One region of the Pseudoalteromonas sp. S8-8 genome, then DNA from elsewhere that is predicted to be linked to it. Evidence: predicted binding sites of a transcription regulator. Region 1 holds the regulator's gene; the other holds the start of a gene.
What was found. The regulator FliA, encoded in region 1, starts transcription of late flagellar genes. The targets are predictions, from matches to a motif close to CTAAAGNTNNNNNNNNNNNNGCCGATA.

Region 1 (4,220 bases):
ATCCAACACGCGCTTGCATGGTTGACCGCTTAGTCGGTATGGGTATTGATAAAGAAGTAGCGCAACAAATGGCATGTTTTGTACCTGATGATGTATCTCGTAAGCAAGGCTGGAAAGCGTTGTTAACGATGGTCGAAGATCAAATGCAAACAACCAATAATGAAATACTTCGCCAAGGTGGTGTATATGCGTTAGTGGGTCCAACAGGTGTTGGTAAAACAACAACAGTTGCTAAGCTTGCAGCGTTAGGTGCACAAAAATATGGCGCTGATAAAGTGGCCTTAATAACCACTGATACATACAGAATTGGTGCTTATGAACAGCTTGCTACTTACGGCCGTATTATTGGTTGTGGTGTAAAGCAAGTTAAAGATGCTAATGAATTAGCTGAAGTTTTATATCATTTACGAAATAAACGTCTAGTATTAATTGATACAGCAGGTATGAGTCAGCGAGATTTACGTTTGACTGAGCAGTTAAACACGTTAATGCGTAACCAACGTGTGGATATTCGCAGCTACTTAGTACTAAGCGCGACGGCACAAATTAATGTATTACAAGAAACAGTACGTCACTTTAAAAAAGTACAGTTAAGTGGTTGTATTTTCACTAAGTTAGATGAATCATTAAGTTTGGGTGAGATTATTAGTATTGCGATTCAAAATCGCCTCCCAATAGGGTATCTTACTAACGGTCAACGAGTGCCAGAAGATATTCGTGTTGCAAATGCTGAGAAACTAGTGAAAAAGGCTGAGCAATTATATTTAAAAAGAACAAAAGCACAACATTCAAGGCACCAAGCAGTGGCGCCAAGTACAGTAGGGATGTATGATTAACACAGTATTAGATCAAGCAAGCGGCCTGCGCAAAATGAGTCAAAACAATAACAACGGCGTAAAAGTTATCGCTGTAACCGGTGGTAAAGGTGGGGTAGGGAAAACAAATGTTTCTCTAAATACCGCTATTGCACTAGGGCAACAAGGTAATAGAGTATTAGTGCTGGATGCTGACTTAGGTTTAGCAAACTGTGATGTGATGCTTGGTTTACGTGTAGAGCGCAATTTATCACACGTTTTGTCAGGTGAATGTGAGCTTGACGAGATTTTAGTTGAAGGCCCTGCTGGTATTAAAATTGTACCCGCTACATCGGGCTCGCAAAGTATGGTTGAACTATCGCCATCTGAGCATGCCGGGCTAATTCGTGCATTTAGCGAATTGAATACCGAATTTGATATTTTAATTGTAGATACAGCCGCTGGTATTTCAGACATGGTGCTAAGCTTCTCACGAGCAGCACAAGATGTAATGGTTGTAGTGTGCGATGAACCAACATCAATAACCGATGCTTACGCACTTATTAAAGTATTAAGCCGCGAGCACGGTGTTTATAAGTTCAAAATTGTTGCCAATATGGTCCGCAGTATGCGTGAAGGCACTGAATTATTTGCAAAACTATCTAAAGTTACCGATCGCTTTTTAGATGTTTCAATGGAGCTAGTAGCAACGGTTCCTTATGACGAAAATATGCGCAAAGCAACACGTCGCCAAAAGGTGATTGTTGAGCTCTTTCCAAGTTCGCCAGCCGCTCTCGCGTTTAAAGCGCTGGCGACAAAAGCAGTTAAATGGCCAATACCAAATCAACCATCTGGGCATTTAGAGTTTTTCATTGAGAAACTAGTAAACGGCTAATTATGACAACATTGGTGAATAGAGCTATGGGATATCAATCAACACAAAACTTAAATGTGATTGTTGAGAAACATGCATCACTTGTCAAAAAAGTGGCATGTCATCTAATTGCTCGATTACCACCTAGCGTTCAGCTTGATGATTTAATTCAATCAGGAATGATAGGTTTAATAGAAGCTTCAAAAAACTTTGATGCAACAAAAGGCGCAAGCTTTGAAACCTTTGCCGGTATTCGTATTCGCGGGGCTATGCTTGATGAAATGCGCCGTGGTGATTGGGCTCCTCGTTCAGTACACCGTAAAAGCCGACAAGTTGCAGAGGCAATTACTGGGCTCGAAAGCAGTCTGAATCGCGAACCAACAGATACAGAAGTTGCTGAAAAACTTGAAATTTCACTCAATGAGTACCATCATATTTTAAATGATGTTAATACCAGTAAAGTATTAGGCATAGAAGACCTTGGTGTAGATGAGGATGTTATTACTCCCGTAGGCCAAGATTTAGCGCTAGACAAACCTTTTAATAATGTTAAAAATGATCGGTTTAATGAGTCTTTGCTAAATGCAATAAAGTCATTACCAGAGCGTGATGCGATGGTACTTTCTTTATACTATAACGATGAAATGAATTTAAAAGAAATAGGACATATACTCGATGTAAGCGAATCGCGTGTAAGTCAGATACATGGTCAGGCGATGATTAAGCTTAAAGCTAAAATCAATGACTGGATAAACTAGTAGTAAGTAAACTAAGGTTAATACCTCACTGGGGGATGTTTTGGATAAAAACATGAAAATTCTTGTAGTTGATGATTTTTCAACGATGAGACGAATTATAAAAAACCTATTACGTGACTTAGGTTTCACTAACGTTCAAGAAGCTGATGACGGGTCTACAGCTTTGCCTATGTTACAAAATCAAGTGTTTGATTTTGTGGTTACAGATTGGAATATGCCGGGAATGCAAGGTATTGACCTTTTAAGAGCAATTCGTGCAGATGATAAGTTAAAACATATCCCTGTACTGATGGTAACGGCAGAAGCTAAAAAAGAACAAATAATAGCTGCAGCGCAAGCTGGCGTTAATGGTTATATTGTTAAGCCATTTACGGCTGGAACATTAAAAACTAAATTAGAAAAAGTATTTGAACGCTTAGGCTAATGATGGGGGAGAGGCTTATGTCAGCACCAGCTGCGCCTCAAATAACGTTAGAACAAGCTCGTCAACTCGTCATTTATTTAGAAAACGATGAGCAAGATAAAGCTAATCAGTTGATTTTAGAGACAGCTTCGCAAGAGCAGTCTAAATTATTTGCTGAAGTTGGGAAGTTGACTCGTCAACTGCACGAAGCACTTAAAAGCTTTGAGCTTGATACTCGCTTAACTAACATAACGACAGATGCGATTCCAGATGCTAAAAAGCGGCTTAATTATGTTATAGAAATGACAGAAAATGCGGCTAATAAAACAATGGATGCTGTTGAGGCTAGTTTACCTATAGCTCAGCAACTTGCAGATGAAATATCTCATATCAAACCGACATGGGATCGTTTAATGAGCCGGGAGATTGAGCTTGGTGAGTTTAAACAACTTTGCCATAGTATCGATAAGTTTATGAATAACTCTCATCATAAAACGGATGAGCTTCAAAGCTTAATGACAAATGTACTAATGGCTCAAGACTATCAAGACTTAACAGGTCAAGTTATTCGCCGTGTTATAGAACTTGTTAGAGAAGTAGAAGAAAGCTTACTTCATCTTTTAACAGCGTTTGCTGAACAAGATGACAGTGACAACACAGCGAATAAAGTAGAACAACAAAAAATAAAAGAACCAGTTGCCACACAAACTTTAGCAGGTCCTGAAGGCCCTATTATTGATAAAGAATCGCGTAATGATGTTGTGTCTGATCAAGATGAAGTCGATGATCTTTTATCAAGTTTGGGCTTCTAAGAGGAGAGTAACTGCATGTTTGAAGTCGATGAAGATATTTTACAAGACTTTCTTGTAGAGGCAGGAGAAATCCTAGAGCTTTTATCTGAACAGTTAGTTGAACTGGAAAATAATCCAGAAGATACCGAGTTACTAAATGCCATATTTAGAGGCTTTCACACTGTAAAAGGTGGTGCAGGCTTTTTAGCTATGACAGAACTTGTTGATGCTTGCCACGGCGCTGAAAACGTATTTGATTTACTACGTCAAGGCGTGCGAACGGTCAATTCAGAGTTAATGGATGTTATTTTACAAGCGCTCGACACCATTAATGAAATGTTCGCGACTATCCAAAATAGGGATAAGCCAGAACCAGCAGATCCTGAGTTACTTCAAACCCTCCATATTTTGGGCCTACCTCCAACAGAAGCCGAGCTTAATGGAGTCGCTTCAGAAACTGACGTTGAACAACCTCTTGACGAAGTAGTTGATACGCCAATAGCTGAGGACGAAGATCCATTTGCATTTGATGAAATGTTTAGTGGAACTCCTTCGGTTAGTGACGCTGAAATAAACGAAATCACTGAAGATGAATTTGAA
Region 2 (4,220 bases), on a different contig from region 1:
GAAAACCTTCCTAAGATGATGCTTTTTTGTGCTCTTATTTATTATTTAATACAAATATCATTGCTATGTTTGATTTAGACGTTAAGATAGCAAGTTCACAATGTTAAATTAATGTTTATTTCCTGTTTATTGGTAGATCTAAAATGAAATTACCCGATCAAAAATCTTTTATCTTCTCTGTTATTCTTGCTGTAGTTGGTTTTGTTGTTGTTGAGTTCGCTTTAGGCGGCTTAGCTTTAAACCCTGCATTACTATTTGGTGCTGGTTTATTAATAGGTGCGATTGCTATTGCTGCAATGTCATCTGATGTGACTGAAGAAGCTGAAGTTAAAACAAAAACGCTTTATGTTGGTAACCTTCCTTATCGTGCAAACGAAGGTGTGGTTCGTGCATTATTTGAAGAACAAGGCAAAGTATTCAATGTTCGTTTATTAAAGGATAAGAATACTGGCAAGCGTCGTGGCTTTGGTTTTGTTGAAATGGCGCAAGCTGATGCAGACAATGCAATTGCTAACTTGAACGATAGCGAGTTCCAACAACGTACTTTAAAGGTACGTGAAGCAAAACAAAAACAAGAAGATGATTCTAATGCTCTACGTACTGAGACGGATCAGTCAGTGTAACTAGCTTTACCGCTAGCTTATTGCTAAACACATCAGCCGTTGCATAATATTGCAGCGGCTTTTTTATGTCTGTTAGTTTATTCACACAGAAGTTAAGTTGGTTAAGTAGGTAGTTGACTCTGTTTGCTATCGCTACACCTGAATCAAGTAATTTTACATTCCCTTCAAAATACTGACTAATAGGCTCTGCTAATATTGGAAAGTGCGTACATCCTAATACAAGTACATCTATAGTTTTATCTATATGTAGGCCATCAAGCACTTGATGCAGCTTGTTTGTATCCAAAGACTCTGTAAAAAAGTATTGCTCAGCTAAAGTTACTAACTCCACACTGCTATATAGATTAACGGTTACATTACGAGCATGCTCAGTAATTAATGTTTTAGTGTATGAACTGGCGACCGTTGCCGGTGTGGCTAATAAGCCAATATGATTTGAACGTGTTAACTCTGCCGCAGGCTTTATTGCTGGCACAACACCTACTATAGGAATATCTGTCATTTGGCGAACAGCACTAAGTGCAGATGTAGAAGCGGTATTACACGCTATTACAATTAAATCAACATTAAGCGTATTAGCTTTGATGAAATGAATAAGTGAGCATAATCGGTTAATGATGGTTTTTTGGGATTGAGCACCATAAGGCAGTAATGCATTATCCATAAAATAACTGTACTGAGCATTGGGGATACTTTGCTTTATATGCTCAAGTACAGTAGTTCCACCAATACCTGAATCAAAGACCATTATATGCGCTGACAAACTACCGTTCCCACTTTACTTTAAGAACGGCAGTTTGCCATGAGGTATTTATAAAAGAAAGTAGTTTAACTTTGCGTGGTTTCTAAATCAGTAAGCCTGTCGGCCGCAGAATTTAACTGATTAAGGTTTTCGAACATAGACTTTGTGTAATCTACTAACTTATCTATTTGTTCCTGATCTTGATTTAACCATTGGAGAATGCCAGCTAGCTGATTTTGTAATCCAAGCTCACCCGCTTTTTCAAAAGCATTTTTAAGGTCGTCATTAAAAGGAGCTAAACCCTCCGCTACTTGTTTTTCTGGTGCTGGTCTATATTCTTCATAGCTTTTAACTGTTGCTATTGTTTTTGTTTGGCGTAAATCCATAGAAAAAGCCACCAGCTGATCGCTGTCTAAACTCAGCTCCTGCGCTTGTTCAAATGCTTCATCTAAATCACCACCAAAAAAGGTTTTACTTAAATCTTGTAAGTCTTCCATCATCGTATTAATAGCTTCTTGCTCTTGCTCATTTAAGTCACCATTAACCGACATCGAAAATGATACCTGCCGAGATTGCGATGATGAGCTTGCAAACGACTCGCTATTATTGTTTTGCTGATAGCCACTTGCCGACTGAGATTCAAATGCATCAGCAAAACTAATACTTACCTCATCACCTTCTGCGGTAGTAAATTTATACTCTGCATTACTCGTCATACTGACATATTGAGCCTGGCTTATATTTACGCTGGCAGATTGTGGGTTAAATAACGACTCTTCAAACTTATCAAGCCCATTGTAAATTCCCTCTTTGGACTTATTAATCCCCTCTTCCATGTCATCATTAAATACGCCTGTACCTTTGAGTTCATCAACAGCGTCGTCAATCCCTATTTGGACTCCTTTGCGCGCGTCGCCTAACATATCTTTGAGCTTTTCGTCATCAGCGCCGTTAGCTTTTGCTTTATTAACAGCACTACTTACAAAATCGAGTACGTTTTTTACTATTTCATCAAAATCAAATAGTGGTTTATCTGCTTTTTTTTCTGCGATAGGCAATCCAAGCTGCTCAGCCATTTTATCGCCAAGCACCTTTGCAGCCAACTCTCGGCCTCGTTGTTGGTAGCTATCTTGAGGAGACGTAATTGTAGGTTGCTGTATATCAGCTTTATTATTGAATTTATTGATGTTGTTGTTTGGCGTAAAGCCATAATTACCTATTTTCATGATTCGTCTCCTAAGCGTGCGTAGTTTATTATCGGCTATAACAATAAAAACTAAAGTACAATGTTCAATAAAACAGCATAAATGCTAGCCAAAACTAGACAAATACGCAGCGCTCCCTACAATAGCGCCGATAAACAGATCTTAGATAAGGTAGTAGCGTTAATGGCAGTTATTAAAATAGATACCACACAGTACCAAACGCAGTTAAGTGAAAAAGAGCAGCGTATTAGTGCACAGTTCCAACGTTTTGGTGTGGAGCAACTAGAAGTATTTAGCTCAGAGCCAACTAACTACCGCCAACGTGCTGAATTTAGAGTATGGCACGACGGTGACGATCTGTTTCACATTATGTTTGATCAACAAACAAAAGAAAAAATCCGTGTTGATACATTTGATCCAGCAGCGCCTCTAGTTGGTGAAATAATGCAGGTGATGATTGAGCATCTTAAGCCTTGTGAAATATTACGTCGTAAGTTATTTCAAATCGATTACCTATCCACGCTAAGCGGTGAAATTTTAGTAAGCTTGCTTTATCACAAACCACTTGATGATGAATGGTTAAGTGAAATTAAAGCGCTTAAAGAAAAACTAAGCAGTAAATACAAAATTGACTTTATCGGCCGTGCTCGCAAACAAAAAGAAGTGCTGGGTGATGACTTTGTAACTGAGCGTTTAACAGTTAATGGTCAAGAGCTTATTTATCAACAAGTAGAAAATAGCTTTACTCAGCCTAATGCAAAAGTAAATATTAATATGCTGGAGTGGGCGCAAGATTTATGTAAACCACTTAAAAATGATTTATTAGAACTGTATTGCGGTAACGGTAACTTTTCAATTGCGTTAGCGGGCTGTTTTAATAAAGTATTAGCAACAGAAATATCAAAATCATCTGTTCATTCTGCTCAATACAATATTGCTAAAAATAACGTAGAGAACCTAGATATTATTCGTATGTCTAGTGAAGAGTTTACTCAAGCAATGAATGGAGAGCGTACTTTCTCTCGCTTAGACGGTATTGACCTTAAAAGCTATGACTGCCAAACCATATTAGTTGATCCACCGCGCGCGGGCATGGATGAATTAACGTGTGACTTAGTGGCTAACTACGAAAGCATAATTTATATATCGTGTAATCCTGAAACCCTTGAGCGTGACCTTGATCACCTAACACGTACGCACAACGTTAAGCGCTTTGCTATATTTGATCAGTTCCCATATACACATCACATTGAGTCGGGTGTTTTCTTGCAGCGCAAATAACCAACCAAAATTAAAGTGCCAGTACTTTTATAAGTGCTGGTATTTGCTTTTCACTAAATACTTGAATACCATTTTTTATTAATAATGCTGTAGTTAAACCTAGCCCTTCGATTTTTACTCCGCGATGCTTTCCATCATATATTGTATTTCGTCCGCAAGAAGGGCTCGATTCTTTAAGTAGAGCAAAACGAACTTGATTCTTTTTACAGAGTTCTAGCGCTATATTAGCTCCAGTTTGAAACTGTTCTGTTACATCTTCTCCTAAATTAGTAATTACACTCCCCTGTATTATTTCAGCAGGAGCTCTAGGAGTAGGAAGCCCACCAGCGACCTCAGGACAAAACACAATTAATCTATTTTGTTTTTGCC

Region 2: L659_RS0118015 (DUF5610 domain-containing protein) is a predicted target of FliA. The motif match lies at 2,621-2,647, and genes of this name have one in related genera.

The regions. Positions count from the first base shown of each region.
Region 1 is NZ_AUTR01000022.1:26,327-30,546, reverse strand. It holds gene flhF (flagellar biosynthesis protein FlhF) at 1-836, shown strand, start outside; gene L659_RS0106150 (MinD/ParA family ATP-binding protein) at 829-1,689, shown strand; gene L659_RS0106145 (RNA polymerase sigma factor FliA) at 1,716-2,426, shown strand; gene cheY (chemotaxis response regulator CheY) at 2,467-2,850, shown strand; gene L659_RS0106135 (protein phosphatase CheZ) at 2,868-3,641, shown strand; gene L659_RS0106130 (chemotaxis protein CheA) at 3,657-4,220, shown strand, end outside.
Region 2 is NZ_AUTR01000056.1:25,248-29,467, reverse strand. It holds gene L659_RS0118025 (RNA recognition motif domain-containing protein) at 144-623, shown strand; gene murI (glutamate racemase) at 586-1,386, opposite strand; gene L659_RS0118015 (DUF5610 domain-containing protein) at 1,452-2,591, opposite strand; gene trmA (tRNA (uridine(54)-C5)-methyltransferase TrmA) at 2,754-3,851, shown strand; gene L659_RS0118005 (DUF523 domain-containing protein) at 3,862-4,220, opposite strand, start outside.